2 regions of the Bacillus sp. DX3.1 genome follow, and region 1 is predicted to be linked to the other one. Evidence: riboswitches for the same ligand, from Rfam matches in the RefSeq annotation. Region 1 holds a riboswitch; the other holds the start of a gene.
What was found. A riboswitch is a leader RNA that binds a small molecule or an ion and turns the genes downstream of it on or off. The one in region 1 is predicted to bind S-adenosylmethionine.
Positions count from the first base shown of each region.

Region 2: linked by a shared signal. The riboswitch ahead of QRE67_RS14255 (M20 family metallopeptidase) and the one ahead of QRE67_RS19895 (methionine biosynthesis PLP-dependent protein) in region 1 are both predicted to bind S-adenosylmethionine.

Region 1 is NZ_CP128153.1:3,964,426-3,969,748, reverse strand. Features, by position in the region: gene metC (cystathionine beta-lyase) at 1-1,142, opposite strand, end outside; gene QRE67_RS19895 (methionine biosynthesis PLP-dependent protein) at 1,139-2,251, opposite strand; SAM riboswitch class I at 2,456-2,568, opposite strand; SAM riboswitch class I at 2,772-2,883, shown strand; gene QRE67_RS19890 (bifunctional homocysteine S-methyltransferase/methylenetetrahydrofolate reductase) at 2,954-4,789, shown strand; gene metH (methionine synthase) at 4,786-5,323, shown strand, end outside.
Region 2 is NZ_CP128153.1:2,895,489-2,900,811, reverse strand. Features, by position in the region: gene QRE67_RS14260 (AAA domain-containing protein) at 83-2,392, shown strand; SAM riboswitch class I at 2,518-2,622, shown strand; gene QRE67_RS14255 (M20 family metallopeptidase) at 2,714-3,916, shown strand; gene QRE67_RS14250 (hypothetical protein) at 4,512-4,745, opposite strand; partial or broken gene QRE67_RS14245 (IS4 family transposase) at 4,811-5,323, shown strand, end outside.

The DNA.
Region 1 (5,323 bases):
ATATAAGAAAGGGCATGTTCAAAATCGGCAATTAAGTCATTTACATTTTCGAGACCGACTGATAAGCGAAGCAATGAATTAGAAATGCCTCGTTCATCACGGGCTTCTTGTGATAGTGCTGCATGTGACATTTTTGCAGGATAGGAGAGGATGGATTCAACGGCTCCTAAACTAACAGCAAATACAGGAAGCTTAATTTGGGATAAAAGTTGTCGCAAGGCATCTTCAGACTGCAGCGTAAAGGATAGAACAGCACCGGCAGATGTTGCTTGGGTTTGCTGTGTTTCGTATCCTGGATGAGATGCTAAACCAGGATAATATACAGTTTGTATTTTCGGATGCTGTTGTAAATAATGTGCGATTTTGCTGGCATTTTCTGCAGAGTGTTCAAGCCGAACATGCAATGTTTTGAGACCGCGAAGTACAAGAGAACAATCTTGTGGGCCTAATATAGCGCCAAATGCATTTTGTAAAAAACCAAGTTTTTTTGCAAGCTCTTCATCTTTTACAACGGCCAATCCGGCTGTAACATCACTATGACCAGCAATGAATTTTGTTGCACTATGGAGTACAACATCTGCTCCGAGTTCAAGCGGTCTTTGGAATAGTGGCGTTAAAAATGTATTGTCAACGAAGGTAAGTGCCCCAGCGGATTTTGCTAGCTCACAAATAGCGCGAACATCAGTCACCTTTAATAATGGATTTGATGGTGTTTCAACATAAAGTACTTTTGTATTTGGTTGAATTTTGCGTTCCACTTCTTCTATATTTGTCATGTCAACGAATGTATGCGAAACACCATAGCGAGAGAGCACCTCAGTTACAATGCGATAAGTTCCTCCGTATACATCTTCTGAAATAAGAACATGATCTCCTTGTGATAGAAGTAGAAAGGCCGTAGAAATCGCTGCGATTCCAGATGAAAAGGCAAATCCTTTTGATCCACCTTCTAATAAAGCAATGATGTCTTCAAGCGCATCACGTGTTGGATTACCAGATCGACTATAATCGTATTTTCCAAACGTATCTGCATCAAATTGATGAAATGTCGATGTATTATAGATGGGAACGTTAACAGCACCTGTTTGTGAATCATGTTTATATTGGTTATGAAGTAAGAGTGTATCTAGTGAATAACTCATATTCTCACACCTTCTTTTACATGTTTAATTGCTTGTTGTAAGTCTCGAATTAAATCATCGCCATTTTCAATGCCGACGGAAAAACGAAGGAGGCGATTACACACGCCACGTGCTGTTCGTACTTCTTCTGGTATATCAGCATGCGTTTGCGTCGCGGGATATGTCATTAAGCTCTCGACTCCGCCAAGACTTTCTGCAAATGTAATAAGGGATAAAGATTGTAAGAATGGATCAATCCACTTTTCATCGCGAAGGCGAAATGAAATCATACCTCCTCTTCCTGGATAAAAAACATCGGTTACACCGTCTTCACTATTTAAATAAGAAACGAGTTTTTTCGCATTTTCCTCGTGTTGTTTCATGCGAAGTGCCAATGTTTTCATGCCACGAATGAGTAGCCAAGAATCAAATGGACTGAGAACAGCACCGGAAGCATTATGATAGTGAGCAAGTTCTTCACATAAAGATTCGCCTTTCGCAATTACGAGTCCGCTTAAAACATCATTGTGACCACCTAAATATTTCGTTGCACTGTGCAATACAATATCAGCACCTTCTGTTAGTGGCTGTTGTATATATGGCGTATAAAACGTATTATCCACGATTAGAAGTAAACCGTGTCGCTTTGCGACAGCTGCAACAGCAGCAATGTCTGTTACTTGCATCAACGGATTCGTTGGTGTTTCTATAAAAATAGCTTTTGTTTGAGAAGAGATTGCTCGTTCTATCTGCTCGATAGATTGTGTATCTACGTATCTACATCGAATATTCCACTTGTCTTCATGTTCAGAAAAGAGACGATAGGTGCCTCCATATAAGTCTTCTGATACGATAAGCTCATCACCAGAACGGAACAGTGAAAGAACGAGAAGAACAGCTGCCATTCCAGAACTACAGGCATATCCCTGCTTACCTTGTTCTAAATCAGTGATGGCATGCTCTAATAGAAGACGTGTTGGATTTCCTGTTCTTGAATAGTCAAAGCCAGTGGATTTTCCAATTCCTTCATGCCGATATGCGGTTGAAAAGTAAACAGGTGGATTAACTGTTCCAGTTGTTTTTTCACTCCGGTTTCCAATTTGGGCAAGTTTTGTTTCGATTGTTGACATGTATAATTCCTCCTTATATAAAGTTAGACTTTCATCAGTGGGGCTGTATTCCTCATGGATGATTAGCCCTCATCAATCGGGCTTTAACGAGCAGTTTATCCGCCACCTAACTGCTTTGATTTAGGTGGGATATTACTGCCCGTTAGTGGGGAAAAAATAAAAAAAGCCTTCTAAGAAGAAGGCTTTTATGCGAATATAGTCTTCTTCTTATCTGTCAAATCTTTTCACAATTTGCTGGAATTAGCACCTTATTAACGGTCACGTTAATGGTTGCTGAGGTGTCAACGGGCCAGTCCCTCTACCTCTCTAGATAAGAATATTTTGTATGAAATTTTATTATGTTTTTAACTTTACAATAAAAGTTATGAGAATTGCAACTTTATTTTAAATAATTTTTATTTTCTCTCTATAATTATTGACTTTTATTTTCTCTCATGCTAAATTTATGAGAAAATTAACAAAGATTGTTAAAAGGTACACGTATTTCCTTTTAGTTACATAATTAAATAATAAAGACGAACTCTTATTGAGAGCGGTGGAGGGAAAAGGCCCTGTGAAACCCGGCAACCTTCAAACAGAATGTTTGAAACGGTGCTAATACCTGCAAAACAACTTGTTTTGCATGATAAGAGGAGGATTAATGATGTCCCCCTCTTCAAGGCGAAGAGGGGGTTTTTATATTGATAGAAAAGAGGGAGACAGGTGAAATTACTAGATTTATTGTCAAAAGGAATTGTTATCGGTGATGGAGCAGTCGGGACATTGTTACATTCTCATGGTTTGCAAAGTAGTTTTGAAGAGTTAAATCTTTCTGATCCAGATCGTATTATATCAATTCACAAACAATATGTGGCTGCTGGTGCGGATATCATTCAAACAAATACGTATGGTGCAAATGAAGCTAAACTGCGCATGTATGGTTTGGAGAACCAGGTTGTCAAAATTAATAAGGAAGCGGTTAAACTTGCAAAATCGGCAGTGACAGATAGAAATGCAATTTTAGGGACAATTGGTGGGATGAAGCATATTGGAGCGGTTACAACGACTGATATGGAACGTGAGTTTATGCTACTTGAGCAAGCGGGTGCCTTGCTTGAGGGAGAGGTTGATGGACTGTTATTAGAAACATTTTATGATGAGTTTGAATTGCTGCATGCTGTTAAAGTGTTGCGGAAACAAACAACCATTCCAATTATTGCACAGCTTGCTCTTCATGAAGCTGGTACAACACAAAACGGCAATGATGTAAATAAAATGTTAGCTCAGCTTCTAGACCACGGAGCAAATGTTGTTGGGCTAAACTGTCAATTAGGGCCGCTTCATATGACGGAAGCTTTCAAAATGATATCGATTCCGAAAAAAGGTTATTTGTCAGCTTATCCAAATGCAGGTCTTCCAAACTATGTAGAAGGGCGTTATGTATATGAAGGAAGTCCAGCGTATTTTGAAGAGATGACACCAAAGTTTATTGAGCAAGGTATCCGTTTGTTGGGAGGGTGTTGTGGAACAACACCCGCACATATCCAGGGGATGAAACGTGCTCTTGAAAATGTAATACCCGTTACAGAAAAGCAGGTTGTCCAGCGGCCACAAGTGATTCATACGCAAACGAAACGCGCTGGTAATCATGTTACGCTTGCCGAGAAAGCGAAGAAACAAACGACGGTTATCGTTGAATTAGATCCACCAAAAACACTGGATACACAACGCTTTTTTGAAGGAGCAAGAGCATTAAAAAGAGCTGGGGCAGACGCTGTTACATTAGCGGATAATTCTTTAGCATCACCGCGCATTTCTAATATGGCCATGGGCGCATTATTAACGAAACATAATATCCCCGTGCTGACGCACTTAACATGCCGGGATCATAATGTAATTGGTCTGCAGTCTCATTTACTTGGGTTGTCTGCATTAGGTATGGAAGAAGTGTTGGCTTTAACAGGTGATCCAGCACGCGTCGGTGATTTCCCTGGAGCGACTTCAGTATATGATTTGTCTTCCATTGAATTGACCAAAATGATTAAAGAAATGAATGACGGACGTTCTATTTTAGGGAAGTCGATTGGTCCCGCTACACGATTCTCAGTTGGAGGAGCTTTTAATCCAAATGTGAGACATTTGAAAGCCGCTGTAAAGCGAATGGAGAGAAAAATTGCAGCGGGAGCAGAGTATTTTTTGACACAGCCAATTTACGATGCAGCATTAATTGAGGAAGTATATGAAGCTACAAAACATTTAGAACAACCAATTTTTATTGGGATTATGCCACTAGTAAGTAAACGGAATGCCGATTTTTTACATTTTGAAGTTCCCGGAATCACGCTCCCAGAAGAAATCAGAACAAGAATGGAGGGTCATGAAACATCGCAGGCGGCAATTGAAGAAGGAATCCGTATTTCACAAGAGTTAATCGATGCTGCTATGGAATTCTTTAACGGGATTTACCTCATTACACCATTTTTAAAATACGAAATTACAGAGCAGCTTACTGGGTATGTAAGAGAGAAGCAAAAAGCGAAAGAAGGAATAAATCTATGAGACCAATACAAGAGAGATTACAACAGGAAATTTTAATTTTAGATGGTGCGATGGGAACGATGATTCAGCAAGCAGATTTGGTAGCGGAAGACTTCGGAGGAGAAGAATATGAGGGATGTAATGAATATTTAGTGAAAACGCGCCCGGATGTCATTTTACAAATTCATAAAGAATACATAGAAGCCGGTGCGGATATCATTGAGACAAATACATTTGGAGCGACCAATATTGTATTAAGCGACTATGAGTTATCTCATTTAGATGAAGAATTGAATGAGATAGCAGCGCTGCTAGCAAAACAAGCGGTGATAGAGAGCAGTAAGGAAGTATATGTCGCCGGTGCAATGGGGCCAACAACGAAAGCGATTAGTGTGACAGGTGGGGTGACATTTGATGGGCTAATCGAAGCATATAAGAGACAAGCGCGAGGGTTATTGCGAGGCGGCGTGGATGTATTGCTTGTGGAAACGAGTCAAGATATGCGAAATGTGAAGGCTGCTTGTTTAGGAATCCAGCAAGCCTTTGCGGAAACAA
Region 2 (5,323 bases), 1.1 Mb from region 1:
TATCATAATATTGAATATTAAGAAAATAAGCAAGATATAAATCTTATAAACCCGATGTCGTTCTATGATATAGTGAGAAAGTATGTTTGGAGAGACGGAAGGAGACATCAGTATGACTACAACTTTACAAACTCCTTCATTAACAGAAACGATGAAAGAGTGGCATCAAGCGTTAACATATGAAATTACACATTGGAAAACGATAGGTGGCAGTAAGCTATCCATTATAAATGGTCGTTTTTTATATACAGATTATGAGAGTACGGTTTATGTATTTCAGCTTATTTCTGAAGTGAGCTTACCAGACGGTACACCAATTCGTATTGAATTTGATGGTGAGGAAGCAACAGGAGAAGTGCTATCTGTACATGGATTAGAAATCGAATTGAAATTAAATGATTATATACAAGGCGAAATAAGAGAAGCTATTTTATATAGTGAGCCATGGCAGTTATTAGAACAATTGCAAGAGCGTTTGAAAGAAGTAAGAAAAGATAAACAAAAGCGTCAGCGGGTAAAACGTCTTTTGGATGGAAACAGTACGCCAAAGCATATTGAAAAAATGAAGAATCCAAAAAACGAACTTGCGTATCGCTCTTTTTATAATGCGACGACATATGTTTGGGGACCGCCTGGAACAGGGAAGTCCTATAATTTATCACGCATCATTTCTGCGCATTATCAAAAAGGAAAATCAGTGCTTGTGTTAGCACATAGTAATGCAGCGGTAGATGTATTAATGAGTGAAGTGACAAAGCAAATTGAAAAAAAAGAAAAATGGACACCTGGAGAGATTGTCCGTTATGGTTTTAGTCAACATGAGCACATTCGTAACCATGAAACGTTGCTAGCTTCTAGATTAGTTGAAACAACAAATGAATCATGGGGAGAAGAGAGACTGTATTTAGAAGAATTACGTCAAGAACTTCGCCAAAAGATTCTTTCTTATAAAGCGACGGCTTCTGAAAAGAAACGTATGCAGGAAATAGAAGGAGACCTTCGTAAGCAAAAGGCGAAAATCAAGGAAGTAGAAAGAGAATACATTGAGAATGCGAAAGTAATTGGAGCAACGTTATCAAAATGTGCGATTGATTCGCTTATTTATGAAAGAAATTTTGATTTAATCATTGTAGATGAAGTGAGTATGGCCTATGTGCCACAAATTGCGTTAGCAGCTTCACTCGGAAAACGAATCGTTGTATGTGGTGATTTTTTACAATTGCCACCGATTGCTTTAGCAAATCATGAACTTGTTACAAAGTGGTTAAAAGAAGATATGTTTTATCATGCGGGTATTGTTGATTCAGTGAATCATCGTCAGAAGCATCCAAACTTATTTATGCTGCAAGAACAGCGCCGCATGCATCCGGAAATATCAAGTTTTACAAATTCATTTATATACAATAATAGAGTATTTGATCATCCATCTGTTTCCGTTCGAAAAGAGCTTGCAGAGTTGCAGCCTTTTGCGAATGAAGCAACAGCTCTGTTTGATACAAGCTTAATGGGTGCCTATTCTTTAAAAGATGCTTCATCAGGTTCACGTTTTAATATTCTTTCCGGACTCATGGCGATGCAGCTTGTTTTAATAGGTTTGCTGGACGGGATGCCATCTATTGGTGTTGTAACTCCATATCGTGCCCAAGCACGTTTTTTATCAACTTGTATAAGAGAACTGCTGCAAAAAACAAAGTTACAACATGCGCCTGTTTTAGCGGCAACTGTTCATAAGTTCCAAGGATCTGAACGTGATATGATGCTGTTTGATACGGTGGATAGTTATCCAAGCGAGCGCCCTGGTGTATTATTCTTTGATCATAAAAACCATCGCCTTGTAAATGTTGCGGTAACAAGGGCAAGGGGGAAATTTATTCAGCTTTCTGACTGCCAATACATGAGGAAAAACCTTTCTCGAAAGCAAGCATTGTCACAATTAACAGCACATTTACAAAGACAAGGGAATGTATATGATCGAACAACATCACGTCCGTTGTTAGAAAGAAAGTTGACGAAACGCTTGCGCTGGTTTGTACAAATGACGATAGAAGAACCGAAGGCATTATTAAAAGATATTCTTTCGGCAAAACAGAAAATTATTGTATCGCTTCCGAGTACAAGACAAATAGATAAAAGAATTTGGCAGGCGCTAGCACGTACAACAGCACAAGTAACAATTTATAGTGAAGGAACAATCCCTTTAAAAAATGCACAAGTATGTCGGAAGAATAAAGCCATGCCTTTTGTTTTGATCGATGATGAAGTATTGTGGGCAGGTGCCCCGTTAACATCAAACGTAATGTTTGAGGGAACTCCTGAATTTCCTTATATCACTGCAAGATTACAAGCGCCTGAAACAATCGGTGTTTTAAAGGGATTTTTAGATGTGCGATAAAGTGAAACTTTAATACTGCCCGCGAAGAGCGGGATAAAGAGATAGGATACAAATTCCTTGACTTTTAGTTGGAATAAAACTAGAATGAAAATAATTTAATAAAATTTTATGAAAATATATACAATTTCTTATCACGAGAGGTGGAGGGACTGGCCCTATGAAACCTCGGCAGCGGATTCAATATGAATACTGTGCCAATTCCAGCAAGTGCAAGACTTGAGAGATAAGAGAGATGGCGATTTTTTGATATGTACTCAAAAGCCTCTTTCTATCCTTTAGAAAGAGGCTTTTTTATGTGTAAATTGAAGGGGGAATAGAAAAATGGGAACAACGCAAGTAGTGTCACACCGTAATGCAATTGTAGAAAGTATCGAAAGAAACAAAGAAACGTATTTGAAAACAAGTCATGATATTCATGAGAATCCAGAACTCGGCAATCAAGAGTTTTTTGCATCAAGAACGTTAAGTTTGCTATTAGGAAGTGCAGGATTTCAATTGCAGCACAATATCGCTGGACATGAAACGGGATTTATTGCTCGGAAAAGCTCTGGCAAACAAGGACCGGCAATTGCCTTTTTAGCAGAATATGATGCACTGCCTGGATTAGGTCATGCTTGTGGTCATAATTTAATTGGCACAATTAGCGTTGCTGCTGCGATTGCCTTATCAAAAACGATTGAAGAAATTGGAGGAGAAATCGTTGTTTTTGGAACACCGGCAGAAGAAGGTGGCCCGAACGGGAGTGCAAAAGCAAGTTATGTAAAGGCTGGTTTATTTCATAATATTGATGCAGCACTGATGATTCATCCGAACGGAAAAACAGCTACGACAAGTCCATCACTAGCAGTAGACCCACTAGACTTTTATTTTTACGGAAAAACAGCACATGCCGCTGCTGCTCCGGAAGAAGGAATTAATGCGTTAGATGCAATCATTCAGTTATATAACGGAATTAATGCACTTCGTCAGCAACTACCAGCTGATGTGAAAATTCATGGTGTCATTACTGAGGGTGGAAAAGCACCAAATATCATTCCAGATTACGCAGCGGCACGCTTCTTTATTCGGGCAGCGACGCGCGGTAGATGTGCCGAGGTTACAGAAAAAGTACGTAACATTGCAAAAGGAGCAGCATTAGCTACAGGTACAACGGTAAAAATCAATCAATTTCAAAATGAAATTGATGAATTATTAGTAACAAAAACGTTTAATGAAATTGTTGCAGAAGAATTAGAGCAATTTGGTGAAGATGTAAATCGTAAGGAACGAATCGGAATCGGTTCAACGGATGCTGGAAACGTGAGCCAAGTTGTTCCGACTATTCATCCGTATATCAAAATTGGACCTGATGATTTAATCGCACATACAGACGAGTTTCGAGAAGCGGCTCGTTCAGAACTTGGAGATCAAGCTTTGTTTACGGCGGCAAAAGCATTAGCTTGTACAGCATATCGTTTGATTACAGAGGAAGGGACATTGAATAAAATTAAAGAAGAGTTTCGGGAAGCGCAGCGAAATCAATAAAGTGAAATTTTGATCAGTGGGGGTTATCCCTATCGCTATCAAGCTAAGCGTTCCAAAAGATAATATACAACAAAGTTATGTTCGGCCAATATAGCGACAGCAAAAACGTACACGGTATGAAGATGATTGTTCCTGCAAAAGGGAAGAACAGTGCTTATCAAATTGTAATAATTGATGATGTTTTAAACAAGGCAGAATTGGAGGAAATTATGCTTTTAATGATTTGAAACTACCAAGAGTCATCGCAGTAACACAAATGGCTAATACCCCTTCTCGTAACCTTTTAGAAAGGTTACAAATGAAATTGACTCAAACATATCAAAGATTTGGTACTCGACAAGGCGTTTACTCTATTGAGGCAAAACAAAATAGTTAATTTATGAATTATGTAAAAGCTGTTTTCCTCTATAGAAAACAGCTTTTTAGTTTACAACTATTTTTTTATAGTCTAAGACATTATCATTAATTAACAAGTGGCTCCAAAAAGAAGGAGTCGTTGCCGTACCCCATCGCCATCAAGTTAAGAAAAACGAGATACCCCCAAATCGAAAAAATGAGGGTATCTTGTTTTATATATCCAGCTCAATTTCTTTGTTCATACAACAAAACTTGTACCTCTTCCCACTGTTACATGAACAACTCTCATAAATATTTGCTGGCCTTGAGCAATCTTTGATTGCTTTTTTAAATCCGTCACATCTTCGTTGAATTCTAGTCCAACTATGTAGTAAAAATTGTATGCCTCACAAATCGCAGCCACTTTCTCTGCTCTTGCTTTAGACGAAACCTTTACGATGATAGGACGTTCTTTAGAACCTAGTGGATACATGTCTGCTTCCCTCTTTCCTTTTTCTTTCTATTGTATAAAATTTAAGAAAAAGCGGAGGGATATTTATGAAAAAACTATCTAGTTCTCAAGTGTTTCGACTGCTTTCAGAGGAATTACAACGCGTCTTTTCACCACAAGCATTAACAGAGCTTGCCAAACAAACTCAGTTTGTTCAACGTAACAGTAAATTCAGGGCACAAGATTTATCTGCCTTATGTATTGGGATGGGACAAGACATTGCGAGTTATTCTCTGGCTAGACTATGTGGAAATTTGGAATCAGAAACCGGCGTCCTGATGAGTCCAGAAGGACTAAATCTAAGGTTGAATGCACAAGCAGTGGAATTTTTACGCTCTTTATTCTCACAGTTATTACAAAAACAATTGTTATCCATGACATCTCTCTATTCCTCTTTTTCAGCATATTTTCGTCGTATTCGGATTTTAGATGCCACCACGTTTCAAGTCTCGGATCAACTTGCGACGGCTTATCCTGGTTCAGGAGGAAGTGGAAAGGCTTCTGGCGTAAAAATACAGTTAGAATACGATTTGCTGAGTGGGCAATTTTTACATGTTGAA